4 regions of the Vibrio artabrorum genome follow, and region 1 is predicted to be linked to each of the others. Evidence: predicted binding sites of a transcription regulator. Region 1 holds the regulator's gene; each other region holds the start of a gene.
What was found. The regulator PurR, encoded in region 1, represses purine synthesis genes. The targets are predictions, from matches to a motif close to TNANGNAAACGTTTNCNTNA.

Region 1 (4,185 bases):
CGCATCCACTCGGTGGCTGATCATGTTCAGAATACGTTCGCGACTTAATACCTGATTAGGGTAAGAAGATAGTGCGACGAGTAACTCATACTCGGCCTTAGTTAATTTCACCGGTTCGCCATTTTTGCTCAGCGCTCGGCGAGGAATATCAAACGTCCATTCACCGAAACGAACAACGGATTCATTGTCATCTTGCTCTTCGTGCCCCGTCGCCGTTTTGCGAGCGGCAGCAATACGCCAAAGTAAGTTTTTAACTCGAACCAACAGTTCGCGTAGTTCAAAGGGTTTAGTCACATAGTCGTCTGCACCCATTTCAAGGCCTACGATTTTGTCGATGCTATCCGTACGCCCAGTAACTAAAATAATTCCAATGTCTGATTGACTGCGTAATTCGCGAGTTAGCATCAATCCATCTTCACCGGGTAAATTGATGTCGAGCATAATGAGGTCAACGCTGTTTTCTTTCAAAACGTTTCTCATTTGAGCACCGCTCTCTGCTTCACTCACGGTGTAACCTTCATTCTGGAAATATCCAACCAGTTTACTGCGGGTTACCACATCATCTTCAACGACCAATACGTGATAGCTCATCTACACCACTTTTCTTATTTAATAGTTTCATTGACTATTCTATTCATAACTAGTAACAATTCTAGTCGTACAGAAGATAAAAGCCAGAAAGATGATTTTTTTTTGATACAAGACAATCTTAAACCTTGCTATTTATCGCTCATCGCAATTCAATATAGGCATTATTGCTAGCGAGTGACGTTGTACTCTACAAATATCACGGTTAGTTAGCCTTCGTAGCCAAGCAATACGAAAGACGATATTAGGATTAATCAAATGAAAGATACGAAAGCGTTCAACGAACAAAGAGCAGAAATATATTGGTGGCTATCAAGCTTATTCGCTAAAGAACTCACTCAAGAAGAGCTTGATCACTATCATTCTGTCGAAATTCGTTCCTTTCTGACTGGTTTAGGGGAAAATGAAACACTTAAGCCAGCAATCGACAGCTTGGTAGACGCGCTCAACCGTTTACAAACTCGTGAAGATGCACAGTTAGAGCTAGCAGCTGACTTCTGTGATCTATTTTTAAAAACGGATAAGCATGGCGCCCTTCCTTACGCTTCAATGTATATCGGTGAGACGGGGTTATTAAACGATAAACCTGCAAAAGATATGGAAGAGATCATGGCGAAACACAATTTAGTCGTGAATCAAGATCTCAAAGAACCAGCAGATCACATTGCCATCGAACTCGACTTTCTTGGCAACCTGATCATCCGCTCTAACGACACTGAGTGTGAGGATGAGCTAGAGAAATCGTTTGCTAGTCAGCAGCAATTTATCGAACAAACACTGCTGACTTGGTTACCAAAGTTCAATGCAAAATGTCACGACATCGATTCATTCGGTTTCTATGCATCGGTTTCATCCCTACTTGTTGCTTTCTGTAACCTAGACACTCTATATTTGGCGGGTGAATAAACGGGCAGTATGACTCGGTCAATAAATTCAGATAATGTGACAATTCACCCGGATTTCTGGGTGAATTTTGTTGCGAGTAATTTCTAGTCAGTTTAAAATTGTGACCGCAAACGATAAAATATGAAATGCTCACGAAATGCTATGCTTATAAAAATTCAGAGCATTTTAGTGTTAAGACAAGCCGCTCAATAGCGGTTTTTTGTTTTTTAGCACTTAGTACCCAAAGAGCCCTACAACTATAAGCTCTTAATTAGGTAGCTTAACGGCTACTTCATCCCATACTTGGGAAAGTAGCTTCTAATAGGATAAAACCATGGCCACTATAAAAGACGTCGCTCGCTTAGCCGGCGTATCGACAACGACCGTATCTCATGTAATCAACAAAACACGTTTTGTTGCAGAAGCAACTCAAGAGAAAGTCAATCAAGCCGTAGACGAATTAAACTACGCACCAAGTGCTGTCGCACGGAGTTTAAAGTGCAATACAACACGCACTATTGGTATGTTAGTAACGCAATCAACGAACCTGTTCTTCTCTGAAGTTATCGATGGTGTTGAGAGCTACTGCTATCGTCAAGGTTACACTTTGATATTGTGTAACACCGGCGGTATCTATGAGAAGCAACGAGACTACATTCGAATGCTTGCAGAGAAACGTGTCGATGGCATCTTGGTGATGTGTTCTGACTTAACAGAAGAGCTAAGAGAGATGTTGGACCGTCACGCTGATATCCCTAAAGTGGTGATGGACTGGGGGCCTGAAAGCTCTCAAGCCGATAAAATTATCGATAACTCTGAAGAAGGTGGCTACCTAGCGACAAAATACCTAATTGATCGCGGTCACACTGACATAGCTTGTTTAAGCGGCCACTTAGACAAAGCGGCCTGTATTGAACGCATCGCTGGTTACAAACGTGCGCTCAATGAAGCACAGATTTCTGCTGATGACAGCATGATCATTGAAGGTAACTTCGAATGTGATACTGCCGTTCTCGCGGCAGATAAAATCATCGAAATGAAAAAACGTCCAACAGCCGTATTCTGCTTTAACGATACAATGGCTCTTGGCTTAATGAGCCGACTACAAGAAAAAGGAATTCGTATTCCTGAAGATATCTCTGTCATCGGTTACGACAACATCGAACTGGCTGAGTACTTCTCTCCACCGTTGACTACGGTTCACCAACCGAAGCGTCGTGTTGGTAAAAATGCATTTGAAATTTTATTAGAACGCATTAAAGATAAAGACCATGAAAAACGTGTGTTCGAAATGCACCCTGAAATTGTTGAGCGAAGCACCGTTAAAACGTTAAATTAATGGTTATATTCTCATCTAATCGTGCGCTCCTTTGGGGGCGCCTTTTTATCAACACAAAAACCTAACTTAGATGCATATAAGAAAGAAGATTAATTGAAGCAGTATCACACTTTTGAATAGCAAGTGTGAGCTTCATTCAACAAAAACTTTATTCTATTTAATCAGTCACGCACAGGGCAAATCACTCGAAAGAGTGAGACGCAAAGCTTCCGGCCTAAACCACTCGTTGGTATGGTAGCGGGGCTACCGATGGCAAAATGCAGTAGTTGCTAATAATTTAGTAATTTACGGCTTATTGACAATTTAGTTGCAACATTTTGCTAATCTCTCGGACCTGCTTATTTGGTGGCGTAGTTCAAATACACCGAGATGAATAACATGGATAAACCGATACTAAAGGACTCAATGAAGTTGTTTGAGCCCTTAGGAAAAATAAAATCACGCTCAATGTTTGGTGGCTTCGGGCTTTTCGCTGATAACACCATGTTTGCCCTAGTGGTAAATGACCAATTGCATATACGAGCAGACAAAAGCACAACGAATCAATTCGAGCAGCAAGGATTTCAGCCTTACGTCTACAAAAAACGAGGGTTCCCTGTTGTTACCAAATATTTCGCTTTGCCCGAGAGCCTATGGCAAGATCAAAAGGAAATTTTGCAACTGGCCAGTGCTTCTTTAGGGTATGCTAAAAATGAAAAAGCTCAGCAATCCTCAGCTAAGCCAACTCGATTAAAAGATCTTCCTAACCTCAGACTCGCGACTGAGCGTATGTTAAAAAAGGCTGGGATAGAATCTGTAGAACATTTATATGAATCAGGCTCTGTAAACGCATTTAACGCCATCAAAGAATCACACGCCTCTTCTGTCAGTATCGAACTGCTTTGGGCGCTAGAAGGTGCTATCAATGGCACACACTGGTCTGTGATACCTCAACAGCGTCGCGAAGAGCTGAGCAATCGAGTTAATTAACATTATCACCCTATGACTAAGCCGCATTTTTGCGGCTTTTTTTATATGTGCTGAAAGTTAATTGACGTTTTGCCTGTCTATACTCAAGTGATGCATTAAAAATTATAGGAAATCGCAATGAGTAAAAAAGTCATATTGGGTCTGGCATTGATCGCCACTATCCTTTTGTTAGGTCTTAACTTTAGCCAATACCTAACACTTGAGAATGCCAAAGATCAACAAGCCGTTTTAAATGACTACATTGATAGCAATTTCATTGCCGCCGCCGCAACCTATTTTGTCGTATATATCATGATTACCGCTTTCTCGATTCCAGGGGCTGCTGTCGTGACGCTGTTAGGGGCTGCGTTGTTTGGATTCTGGAACAGTTTGCTATTGGTGTCTTTCGCGAGTGCCATTGGGGC
Region 2 (4,185 bases), 1.3 Mb from region 1:
TCACAGCTAAGCTTAATTTAGGATTCGAGCTGGCAACGGCACCAACCAAAATCAAATTCAATCGTGTCTTAGGGGCATCTTGGATAACTTGCTGTTCAACCACCGTCGGTGTCGTTGGATTATAGGCACCAAAAAGGTTGCTCTGCTGTAAAGAAGAGATATCGAGCATTGCCTGAGGAGAGGAAGACGAGGAAGCCGCAGCCTGCCAAGGCACTAAAGTTTGCTCGACCGGTTCAATAAACCATGCAAGCTGCCCTAAAATCCAGGCTGAAGCGGCAATTAACACGCAACAAGTGGCTAAGCTTAGTTTCTTCTGAATTTCCCATCCGTTAGCAAATAAGCGGCTCAATATAGGTGAATTTCCCATGCGATTTTTGAGCTCTAAAACGTTCACTTCCTTTGTCCCTTTTCATGACAACAAATGCTGCAAATCATTAAGCTTTCAGCTTTTTTATTCATTCGTTTGATACCAAGCTTATTTAAAGCATAAGGCCTTAAACTATATCATAGCCAATCTATAAATCGTCATTAGATGGCTATTTTGTAATATGACTTGAAAAAAATGCTAACCGCCTCCACTTTAAGCTTCAACTCAGAGTGATAAACATCATCAAAAATAGCTGGCGCGCTGTTTATTACCGTTAAACCGCACTCATTTCTCACTGAAAAGGCACAGCCCTATGAAAACACAAAATGAAGCTGTCAGACTCGATAAATGGTTGTGGGCCGCTCGTTTTTACAAAACCCGGTCTATTGCACGCAACATGGTCGATGGTGGCAAAGTCCACTATAATGGTCAGCGCAGCAAACCAAGTAAAATTGTTGAACTTGGCGCTATCATTACATTGCGCCAAGGTAATGAAGAAAAAACGGTGACTATCGAGAAAATCTCGGCCCATCGTGGTGGAGCACCTATCGCTCAAACGCTCTATGAAGAAACGACCGAGAGCGTGGCAAAACGAGAAGCATTTGCCAGCCAACGTAAACTGAATGCTCACAGCCCAGCACCCGAACGTCGCCCAGATAAAAAGCAACGTCGTGACATCATCAAGTTCAAGAATCAATAAGCTAGAAGGAATAGCCAAATGGCAAACAATGTTTTAAATCGCTACCTATTTGAAGACCTATCAGTACGTGGTGAATTGGTCCAAATAGACGAAGCGTACCAACAGATTATTTCTAGCAAGGAATACCCAGCACCCGTTCAAAAATTACTGGGTGAACTATTGGTTTCAACGACGCTATTAACGGCGACCTTAAAGTTTGAAGGCTCTATCACGATGCAACTGCAAGGTGATGGCCCAGTCTCCCTTGTTGTTATCAATGGTGATCACGATCAGAAAATCCGTGGCGTAGCGCGTTTTAACGGAGATATTGCTGATGATGCCGGCCTACACGACCTAATGGGTAAAGGCCACCTAGTGATCACGATCGATCCTAAAAAAGGTGAGCGTTACCAAGGTATCGTTGGTCTTGAAGGTGACACATTGGCCGATGTTCTTGAAGGCTACTTCGCTAACTCTGAGCAGCTTAAAACGCGTCTATGGCTGCGCACAGGTGAGCATGAAGGCAAAGCACATGCTGCCGGTATGTTGCTACAAGTGATGCCTGATGGCACAGGTACGCCAAACGACTTCGAACATCTAGAACAGCTTACTGACACTGTGAAAAACGAAGAACTGTTCACTCTAGAAGCGAATGAGCTGCTTTACCGTTTATACAACCAAGAGAAAGTACAGCTATTCACACCACAACCGGTTGAATTCTTCTGCGGCTGTTCACGCGATCGAAGCGCAGCAGCAATCATTACCGTTGCTCAAGAAGAGATCTACGACATCCTAAGTACGGAAGGAAGCGTTGGTCTACACTGCGATTACTGTGGCACAAACTACTCGTTCGACAAGAGCGATGTTGATGCACTGTACGCCGAAGCAGCTGATAAAGGCGACAACACGGTTCATTAATTTACGACCGCTCAAAAACACGTAATTTACCCCAAAAAGGTCAGCACTTAGCTGGCCTTTTTTGTGATCAAAATAGCGCAAAAACCGCAACATCTCGTAATAAAATCACCACTTAATTTTAATCAATTAATAATATTGCCGCCCCTAGCGCAAAGGTTTGCGTACAGGATAGACTAGTTGGGCCAATATGTGACGATACGCTTAAAAGCACTAGTATTATATGGGTACTTTTTGAGCTACATCCCTGTTTCCCTAGAACCTCGTTGCTAGCATGGTCAGCAGATAACAATAAAAAATTAATACAAAATCCCTACAAAATATCCTATAAGGAGCACCTATGACCGTTATGGAACATACTAAGGTTGCACAACTTGATCTAACTAAGCACGGACTGACTGGCGTTACCGACGTTATTCGTAATCCTAGCTACGAACAGCTATTCGTTGAAGAAACACGGCTAGGCCTAAAAGGCTACGAAAAAGGCGTAGTCACGGAACTCGGCGCTGTTGCGGTTGATACTGGTATCTTTACTGGTCGCTCACCAAAAGATAAGTACATTGTTAAAGATGACACAACACGCGATACCCTGTGGTGGTCAGATCAAGGCAAAAATGATAACAAACCGATTACAACGGAAGTATGGCACGAGCTGAAAGCGCTGGTGACAACCCAGTTATCAGGCAAGCGGTTGTTTGTCATTGACGGTTATTGTGGTGCTAACCCAGATACACGTTTAAGTGTCCGTATTATCACTGAAGTCGCATGGCAGGCGCACTTCGTTAAGAACATGTTCATTCGTCCAACCGACGAAGAGCTCGCAACATTCGAGCCTGATTTTGTGGTTATGAACGGGGCGAAAACAACCAATCCTAACTGGGAAAAACAAGGGCTAAACTCTGAGAACTTCATTGCTTTCAACCTAACTGAACGTGTTCAAATCATTGGCGGTACTTGGTACGGCGGCGAAATGAAAAAAGGCATGTTCGCCATGATGAACTACCTACTGCCTTTACAAGGTATCGCTTCAATGCACTGTAGTGCTAATGTGGGCGAAAACGAGGATGTCGCTATTTTCTTCGGTCTATCCGGTACAGGTAAAACAACGCTGTCAACCGATCCTAAGCGCAAGCTAATTGGTGATGATGAGCATGGTTGGGATGACGATGGCATCTTCAACTTTGAAGGCGGCTGTTATGCGAAGACCATTCGCTTATCTAAAGAAGCAGAACCTGAAATCTACAACGCCATCCGACGTGATGCACTGCTAGAAAATGTCACGGTTCGTGGTGATGGTTCTATTGATTTTGATGACGGTTCAAAAACCGAAAACACCCGTGTTTCTTACCCGATTGACCACATCGATAACATCGTTAAGCCAGTATCAAAAGCCGGCCATGCTAAAAAAGTCATCTTCCTGACAGCTGATGCATTTGGTGTGCTCCCTCCTGTTGCTAAACTGACTCCAGAGCAAACGAAGTACCACTTCTTATCAGGTTTTACCGCGAAGCTAGCAGGCACAGAGCGTGGGATTACGGAACCTACACCTACGTTCTCAGCGGCATTTGGAGCTGCTTTCCTAACCCTTCACCCAACTCAGTACGCTGAAGTACTGGTGAAGCGTATGGAAGCCGCTGGCGCTGAAGCTTACCTCGTGAACACAGGCTGGAACGGCACTGGCAAACGCATCTCTATTCAAGATACTCGCGGCATCATCGACGCTATTCTAGATGGCTCAATTGACAATGCAGAGACTAAGGTTATCCCGATGTTTAACCTAGAAGTTCCGCTAACGCTGCCTGATGTAGACCCTACGATTCTTGACCCACGAGATACGTACACCGACCCTCTACAATGGGAAAGCAAAGCAAAAGATCTTGCAGAACGCTTCATCAATAACTTTGATAAATACACTGACAATGCTGAAGGGAAATCATTGGTTGCGGCAGGTCCTCAACTGGACTAACCCATCCTCTGCTCGGGCCTAGCCAAAAGCGAACGCCCAATTTAAAGTGATATTTTTGTAGCAAGCCCCTCTTTTGAGGGGCTTTTTTATTGCTGCTTGCCCCTTTTTGTTCCACTCTGTTTTAAGACTAGTGAAATTTAAGGTTTTCAGGGAATGAAAAAGGTATTCATGGTATTCGGCATAATGTTGGCTATCGCCGTTGCAGCTCTTGCAGCGTTGCTATTAAGCCTGCAGACCCAATACCGTGCGGATGTGGCT
Region 3 (4,185 bases), 1.1 Mb from region 1:
TGGTACATCACGTAGGTTGAAGATACCGCCACGCTCACCATCGTCTACTAGCTCAGGAAGTGCATTCGAGATACCACCCGCGCCCACATCGTGGATGAATGCGATTGGGTTCGCATCACCTAGCTGCCAACAACGGTCGATCACTTCCTGACAACGACGCTCCATTTCTGGGTTTTCACGTTGTACAGAAGCGAAATCAAGATCTTCAGAAGAAGAACCCGAATCCATTGAAGATGCCGCACCGCCGCCAAGGCCGATGTTCATCGCAGGACCGCCAAGAACGATTAGGCTTGCTCCTACTGGGATCTCTTTCTTCTGAACGTGCTCATCACGGATGTTACCAAGACCACCAGCCAGCATGATTGGTTTGTGGTAACCACGCACTTCTTCACCGGCGTGAGAGTTGACTTTCTCTTCGTAAGTACGGAAGTAGCCAAGTAGGTTTGGACGACCAAATTCGTTGTTGAATGCCGCGCCACCAAGAGGACCTTCAAGCATGATATCCAGAGCAGTAACGATACGGCTTGGCTTGCCAAAGTCAGTTTCCCAAGGTTGAACAAAGTTCGGGATCTTAAGGTTAGATACAGAGAACGCCACAAGACCCGCTTTTGGCTTACCACCAATACCGGTTGCGCCTTCATCACGGATTTCACCGCCTGAACCTGTTGATGCACCCGGCCATGGAGAAATCGCCGTTGGGTGGTTGTGCGTTTCAACTTTCATCAATATGTGTGTTTTCTCTTGATGGTAGTTGTACTGGCGAGTTTCTGGATCTGGGAAGAAACGACCCACTTCAGAACCCGTCATGACTGCTGCGTTATCTTTGTAAGCCGACAGTACGTTATCAGGGGTGACTTCAAACGTATTTTTAATCATCTTGAACAATGATTTTTCTTGCTTAACGCCATCGATAGTCCAATCAGCGTTAAAGATTTTATGACGACAGTGTTCAGAGTTCGCTTGTGCAAACATCATCAATTCAATGTCAGTCGGATTACGTTCGAGTTTTTCAGTGAAGCTTTCAAGCAGGTAATCAATCTCATCTTCTGCAAGTGCAAGACCTAGGGTAACGTTTGCTTTTTCAAGCGCTTTACGTCCGCCAGCCAGTAGATCAACTTCGGTATAAGGGGCCGGTTCAGCCACCGTGAACAGCGCCGCCGCTGATTCGAAGTCAGTGAAAACCACTTCCATCATACGATCGTGTAGAATGGCTTTTAGCTCAACAAGTTGAAGTTCAGAAAGTTCAGCAGAGGTTTCAATGTAGAAAGCAGTACCGCGCTCTAGACGTGACACTTTAGCCAGTCCACAGTTGTGTGCGATATCTGTTGATTTTGAAGACCAAGGCGAGATAGTGCCAGGGCGTGGCGTTGCAAGTAGCAGTAAACCTTCTGGTTCATGCTCTTCAATCGTTGGACCGTAAGTCAGTAGCTTTTCTAGCTTCTCAACTTCAGACTCATCTAGGTCTGCCGTTAGATCAGCAAAGTGGGCAAACTCAGCGTAAATACCTGTAACAGGCAAGCTTAATTCACGACAAAGCTCTAAAAGCTTGTTAACACGAAACTCAGATAGAGCTGGGGAGCCACGCAAAATTCTCATGTGCTTAGGTCTCTTATGCAGTTGATTAAGGTAGTATTGGAATAAATTCAGTGGGTTATAGGAACAACCTAACTGTTTTCTTCGAAGCTATTCCCGAAGGTTGCCAAACCTATGCCGATCCCACCTCTTCAATGCGAGCGCATTATAAAGCATTTCTTTTTGTGACGTAACACCAAAAGCAACCGTTTGCGTTATTTTTTTTATCTTTCTGTATAAATGCCACTTTTACTGCATTTATCCGCACTTTTACCTCTGTTTAATTAAACCTGCTTTGCCAGTCTTGCGGGGTTTGGTATAAAGGGGCTTCCACTTTTTGAGATTTCATTTTGATGCCTAAATTTACGCTCGCCTTTTCGTCTAAATTCCTTCTGCTTGTTATCGCTCTGTTGGGGATAACGGGGTGCCAGATTGAATCTGATCCCAAAAGTGTCCTTGAGCAGATACAAGAACGCGGTGTGCTTCGTGTCGGCACTCTAAACAATCAACTATCCTATTACATTGGTCCTGATGGCCCAGCAGGTTTGGATTACGAGTTGGCTCGTGAGTTTTCACAAGAGCTTGGTGTCAAACTTGAGGTTAGGCCTGCATATCGCCTATCCGATCTATTCCCCGCCTTAAAGAAAGGTGAAATCGATCTCATCGCAACAGGGTTAACACAAAATAGCGACCTGACACGTGTCTATCGCGCCGCGCCCGCTTATTATTATGTCAGCCAACAAGTCGTGTATAAAAAGGGGCATTGGCGACCAAGAAACCTCAAGCAACTGATTAAGTTTGAAAATAAGCGTCAGGCTAAGTTTGCAAAGAAACACGCAGAGTCCGAAGGAGCCATATCGAGTGAAACACTGACCCCCTCTTTGGTTGTGGTCAAAGACTCTCACTTTGAACCGACACTCAAAGAGCTACAGAACACCCATAATGACTTTATCTATGACGCGGTAGAGAACGCAGATATCAATGACCTACTCAAAGAAGTCTCGACCGGTGAGCGCTTATTTACCGTGGCTGATTCTATCGAACTGTCTCTGGCGCAGCGTTTATACCCTGACGTTGCGTTAGCGTTTGAGTTAACTGAAGATCAACCGATCTCTTGGTACTTACAGAAGTCTGAAGATGAAAGCCTGTATGCGTTGCTGATTGAGTTTTTCGGCAATCTAAAACAATCGGGTGAGCTAGCCTCACTAGAAGAGAAATACATCGGTCACATTGGTACCTTTGACTACGTTGACACCCGTGCCTTTATTCGAGCACTGGACAGCAAACTGCCAAAATGGTCGCCGCTATTTCAACAGTACTCGCAAGAATTTGACTGGCGTTTGATTGCCGCTTTGGCCTACCAAGAGTCGCATTGGAACCCTGTCGCGCGCTCTCCAACAGGTGTTCGTGGCATGATGATGTTGACGCTACCGACGGCGAAAAGTGTCGGTGTAACCAATCGTCTTGATCCGAAACAGTCGGTACAAGGTGGCGTCGAATACCTGCGTCGTATTGTCAATCGAGTTCCTGACTCTATTGATCAACATGAAAAAATCTGGTTCGCCCTCGCCTCATATAATGTGGGTTATGGACATATGATGGATGCTCGACGTATAACCAAAGCACAAGGTGGTGACCCGGATGCGTGGGGAGACGTAAAAGACCGACTGCCGCTGTTAAAACAGCGAAAATACTACCGCTACACCCGTTACGGTTACGCTCGTGGTGATGAAGCGAGGAACTACGTAGAAAATATTCGCCGTTATTACCAAAGTATTATTGGTCATGTCAATAAGCGCAATAAAGACCAAGAGGTCAACCTTGAAGGTTTAGTGGTTATTCCACCTTTAGAAACCTCTGGCGCTGAATCGACAATCAATGCAGCTGAATCCGCAATCAACAACGCTGAGTCTTCCAAATAAATAAAAAAGAGCAATGCCATTTCGCATTGCTCTTTTTTTTTATTCCCGAGAGACTGGTGAGCGTTGAGAGACTCAATAACAGAGTGACCGTTAAATTTGAGGTGTCATATTGCAGTAACCATTCAACGTTATAACAGCACTCCACAAACGAGAGGATGCTTGATTGCATTCAGTATGAGAGCGGCTGAGAAAGGCAATATTAAGTTCTCAGCAAAACGCTTAGAACCAATCCGCCAATAATTACAACTGAAGCCATAGTTACAACTGAAGCCATAGTTAACAAGCCAAACGACCAAGAGGAAATCGTTGAAATGATGAAGAACAAACTGAAATCGAAACGCCTTGATAAGACCGTTGCCGCCAACCGTCGTAAGCGTATGCTTTCAAATAATAAGAAAAAAATCATTTGGCGCAACCGTGCTTTCATGCAGATGATTGCTGAGTAAATATAATGACCAAGTACGTTTGCTTAGCACTCTTATCATTGAGAGTGCCGAAAGCTCGTTGCTATCTCTTGTTACTGACCTTGTCTGCTTCTAAACGCTGCGCTTCCAACAAACGGTCTTGCTTCCTTTTCTCTTTTATCTCATTTCTACGACGCTTAAAAAAGGCCTGCAACTGTCCTCGGCACTCTTCTTCCAACAAACCATGCTCAACATCAGCATAATGGTATGAAGCTTGGCTTTCGAAG
Region 4 (4,185 bases), 400 kb from region 1:
CTTTAATCGAGTCACCAAAGCGTAACCCTTTTGAAGGTGTAAGCAGAAACTCTTCTAGGTCGACAAATGCACATAGGCTCGCACACTCTCCCACTTCTAATACAATGAAATACCCTAAGCTATGCTCATTATTCATTTGTACAATATCCCCTTCTTGAGGGCATTCATGGCCTGTACCTTGTAAATCGAAGAACCAGCTCTTTGGCTGCACAGGCTTATGGAAACGCTTTGCAGCCACGCAATACAGAGCGAGTTCGGCTTGGCGTGGCTCAGACAGTTCTAAGCCCGAAATTTGTTCTTTAAAGGTTTGATAAGATGAGGCATCATCGACAGTGAATTGATTATTTTTAAACGCGCAGTCCACCAGCTTGTTGCGAACCAGATTCGTTTTAAAAATCATCTCCTCTCCGAGATCTAGCATCAATGAACATTGCTGCTCATCGTAATACCAACTCCATGTATCGCTAGGTTTAAGCATCATTTCGTCTCACACTGTTGAACCATTCAGTTAGGTAAAACGCAAAATTACCTTCAATTACGATAATTCTACTAAGCAATAGGCAAAAAAAAAGAGGAAATGAATTCCTCTTTCTTATCGCTTTTCTCTATAACTCAATGAGTGACAGTGTCTCTTTTTTCAAGGTGATACCGTAATATAGATTTACCTATAAAGACTATAGATTTTTAACGATGTCACGAACCAGGCCTGGACCTTTATAGATAAAACCAGAGTAAACTTGGACAAGCTTTGCGCCAGCCATCAGTTTCTCTTTTGCTGAAACATAAGAGTCAACACCACCTACCCCAATGATCGGTAGTTGATCACCCAACTCTTCATAAAGTTTGCGAACCACTTCTGTGCTGCGCAATTGAACCGGACGTCCACTAAGCCCCCCCGCCTCGTCGCAATGCTTCATACCCTCAACGATACTACGATCCAATGTTGTGTTTGTTGCGATCACACCATCGATCTTGTTTTTGATTAGCGATCCACAAATTTGGCTAATTTCATCGTCACTGAGATCCGGAGCAATCTTAAGAGCAAGAGGAACATATTTACCATGCTTCTCTTCGAGTTCTGATTGTTTTGCTTTAAGTTCAGACAACAGCTCATCTAGGGCCTCACCGTACTGTAAAGAACGAAGTCCTGGAGTGTTTGGTGAAGAGATGTTCACAGCAATGTAGCCTGCGTATTGATATACCTTCTCCATACAGATTAAGTAATCTTCTGCGCCCTTTTCAATTGGTGTGTCTTTATTTTTACCGATATTGATACCTAAGATGCCATCATAGTTTGACTTCTTAACATTCTCAATCAGGTTATCAACGCCAAGGTTATTAAAACCCATACGATTGATAATACCTTCAGCTTCAATTAGACGAAATATGCGAGGTTTGTCGTTACCTGTTTGTGGGCGCGGAGTGACCGTTCCTACTTCGACGAAACCAAAACCCATAGCGCCAAATGCATCGATACATTCGCCGTTTTTATCTAGGCCTGCAGCAAGGCCAACTGGGTTTTTAAAAGTAAGACCCATGCACTCTACAGGTCGATGAGGTAATTTTTGGCGATACAAAAGATCAATAGGTGTGCCAGTGAAGCGCTTGAAATTTTGAATTGCAAGATCATGTGCCTTTTCGGCATCAAGTTGGAAAAAGCCAGTTCTGGCTAGACGGTAAAGCATTGTGCCTCCGATAGAAAAAAGCCCCGTGTAAACGGGGCGTTATTATTTACTTATTTAGTCAACTATTCAATCAATTACTGTCTGTAGGGGTAATATAATCTTGTTTTTTATCGAATGAGGTTCTTTATTAAGCAAACGATACCGTATCTACTCGTCAGAAACGAGATGGTCTCATTGATACCATAGCGTGATTTTACTTTGTCAGCTCAACCGTATTGCCCTCATTGAACCTTTCGACTTTGATGAAACAAATAAGGCAGACCATATGGCCTGCCCTTATACTCTTTCGTTTTATCTCGTGATTAGTCTTTCGACATGCAGTTTAGATTCAATAGCATCAGTTCACGCAGTGCTACTGAAAACTTAGCAAACTCATGAACCGCACCCACTTTGAATTCGTTTAGAATGCTTTCCCAACGATGTAGAGAAACCGAGTTACTTTCCATCCAGTCATCAAGCGCTTTAATCACATCAATGTCTGAAGCACAACCACAGTTAAGGACTTGGCCCGTTAGTTGGCGTTGCTGCCAATCCAGATCTTCTCTAAATGCTGCACGCGCCAGTGCTTGCCAGTTGTTATCGACGGCTTGACCATTAATTTGTTTTAAGAACCAATGGAGAGATAAACGGTCACCAAGGTTGAAGTAAAGCTTAGACGCTTGTTGGACTGTTTTACCCGTTTCACGAGCCACTGTGGATATATCCAGTGCTGAGTACAAACTCGATAAACGTGCCACTGAATTTGCCAGTTCAGCGTTGACACCTTGATCAATCCATAATTGCGCCATTGCTTTGTGCTCTTCCACTTCAGAAGTCACTAGGTTTTCATCCAGCTTGTCAGTAATCGCAACGACATCACCTTGATAACGCTCAATCAATGCATTCACTGACTGTTTACCCGTGCGGTTTCTTAGCAACCAGCGTGACAGGCGACGAAGGGTACGTCGAACATGGTAAAGCAATTCGTATTGAGCTTCAGAACTAGAAATGTTGTCCAATTCTCGAATGCTCTTGATCACCTTACCCAGCCCATAAATTTCACGTGATGCCGCATAAGCATTCGCAATATCAACAATATTTGCACCGGTCTCCTCTTGCAAGCGAGTCACGAAGTTACAACCCATCTCGTTAACCATTTGGTTAGCAAGCGCTGTCGCAATGATCTCAGCTCGTAGTGGATGGTTATCCATGTGCTGAGAGTAGTTACGGCGTAACTCTGTCGGGAAATATTGCATCAATTGTTGAGCATGGAACTCATCATTTGTAATATCATCGTGAACGAGATCTTCCTTGAGCACCATTTTTCCATAAGCAATAAGTACCGAAAGCTCTGGTCTTGTAAGTGCTTGACCTTGCTTCTCGCGCTCTAGCAACGTTTCATCATCAGGGATGTATTCTAAACCACGGTCTAAATACCCCGCTTTCTCCATTGTGTGAATAAAGCGGATCTGTTCTTTCACTAAGTCAACGCCTTGATGCTCAGTAACCGAAATAGATTCAGCTTGGCAGTAAGCGTCGTCTAGTACGATTTCGCCCACTTCGTCTTCCATGGATTCTAAAACTTGATTGCGTTGCTTAATAGTCAGGTCACCGTTAGACACCAAGCCATTCAAGAAGATCTTAATGTTGACTTCGTTGTCCGAGCAATCGACACCACCAACGTTATCCACAAAGTCAGTATTCACTCGGCCGCCCGTTAGCGCGTATTCAATACGACCCAATTGAGTCATTCCCAAGTTACCGCCTTCGCCAACAACCTTAGCTTTCAGGTCTCGACCATCAATACGAAGCACGTCATTTGCACGGTCACCCACATCAGTATGAGTCTCGCTAGAAGACTTAACATAAGTACCAATGCCGCCGTTCCAAAGGAGATCAACCGCCATAGACAAGATCGCTTTGATCAAATCGTTTGGCGCCATTGATGCTTTCTTGGTACCGAGCATTTTCTGAATTTCAGGTGTCAGAGAGATAGACTTCGCTCGGCGAGAGAAAACACCACCACCTTGAGAAATCAGGTCTTTATTGTAATCTTCCCAGCTTGAGCGAGGCAGATTAAACAGACGCTCACGCTCTACCCAACTAGATGCCGATTCTGGGTTTGGGTCAATGAAGATATGCATGTGGTTAAACGCCGCTTGTAAGCGAATGTGCTTAGATAGCAACATACCGTTACCAAATACGTCGCCAGCCATATCACCCACACCAATGGCGGTGAAATCTGTATTTTGACAGTTGATGCCCATTTCGCGGAAGTGGCGTTTAACGGATTCCCAACCTCCTTTCGCTGTGATCCCCATCGCTTTGTGGTCGTAACCGTTAGAGCCACCAGAAGCAAACGCATCACCTAGCCAGAAGTTGTACTCTTCCGCTACTGAGTTCGCTAAATCTGAGAATGTAGCAGTGCCTTTATCCGCGGCTACAACCAAATACGGGTCATCTTCATCGTGACGAACAACGCTCTTAGGTGGGATAACCTCACCTTCAATGATGTTATCTG

Region 2: a site for PurR is predicted at 2,110-2,129, ahead of pckA (phosphoenolpyruvate carboxykinase (ATP)). Genes of this name have one in related genera too.
Region 3: a site for PurR is predicted at 1,771-1,790, ahead of purL (phosphoribosylformylglycinamidine synthase). Genes of this name have one in related genera too.
Region 4: a site for PurR is predicted at 1,813-1,832, ahead of pyrD (quinone-dependent dihydroorotate dehydrogenase). Genes of this name have one in related genera too.

Annotation. Positions count from the first base shown of each region.
Region 1 is NZ_AP025458.1:1,869,464-1,873,648, forward strand. Features, by position in the region: gene torR (two-component system response regulator TorR) at 1-591, opposite strand, end outside; gene torD (molecular chaperone TorD) at 847-1,494, shown strand; gene purR (HTH-type transcriptional repressor PurR) at 1,808-2,812, shown strand; cyclic di-GMP riboswitch class I at 2,978-3,063, shown strand; gene OCU36_RS08410 (TfoX/Sxy family DNA transformation protein) at 3,191-3,781, shown strand; partial or broken gene OCU36_RS08415 (TVP38/TMEM64 family protein) at 3,794-4,185, shown strand, end outside.
Region 2 is NZ_AP025458.1:107,781-111,965, reverse strand. Features, by position in the region: gene gspC (type II secretion system protein GspC) at 1-367, opposite strand, end outside; gene hslR (ribosome-associated heat shock protein Hsp15) at 681-1,067, shown strand; gene hslO (Hsp33 family molecular chaperone HslO) at 1,086-1,964, shown strand; gene pckA (phosphoenolpyruvate carboxykinase (ATP)) at 2,302-3,927, shown strand; gene OCU36_RS00470 (AsmA family protein) at 4,081-4,185, shown strand, end outside.
Region 3 is NZ_AP025458.1:737,003-741,187, reverse strand. Features, by position in the region: gene purL (phosphoribosylformylglycinamidine synthase) at 1-1,596, opposite strand, end outside; gene mltF (membrane-bound lytic murein transglycosylase MltF) at 1,926-3,494, shown strand; gene OCU36_RS03395 (hypothetical protein) at 3,806-3,940, shown strand; gene tadA (tRNA adenosine(34) deaminase TadA) at 4,002-4,185, opposite strand, start outside.
Region 4 is NZ_AP025458.1:1,473,914-1,478,098, reverse strand. Features, by position in the region: gene OCU36_RS06620 (cell division protein ZapC) at 1-481, opposite strand, end outside; gene pyrD (quinone-dependent dihydroorotate dehydrogenase) at 675-1,685, opposite strand; gene OCU36_RS06610 (NAD-glutamate dehydrogenase) at 1,988-4,185, opposite strand, start outside.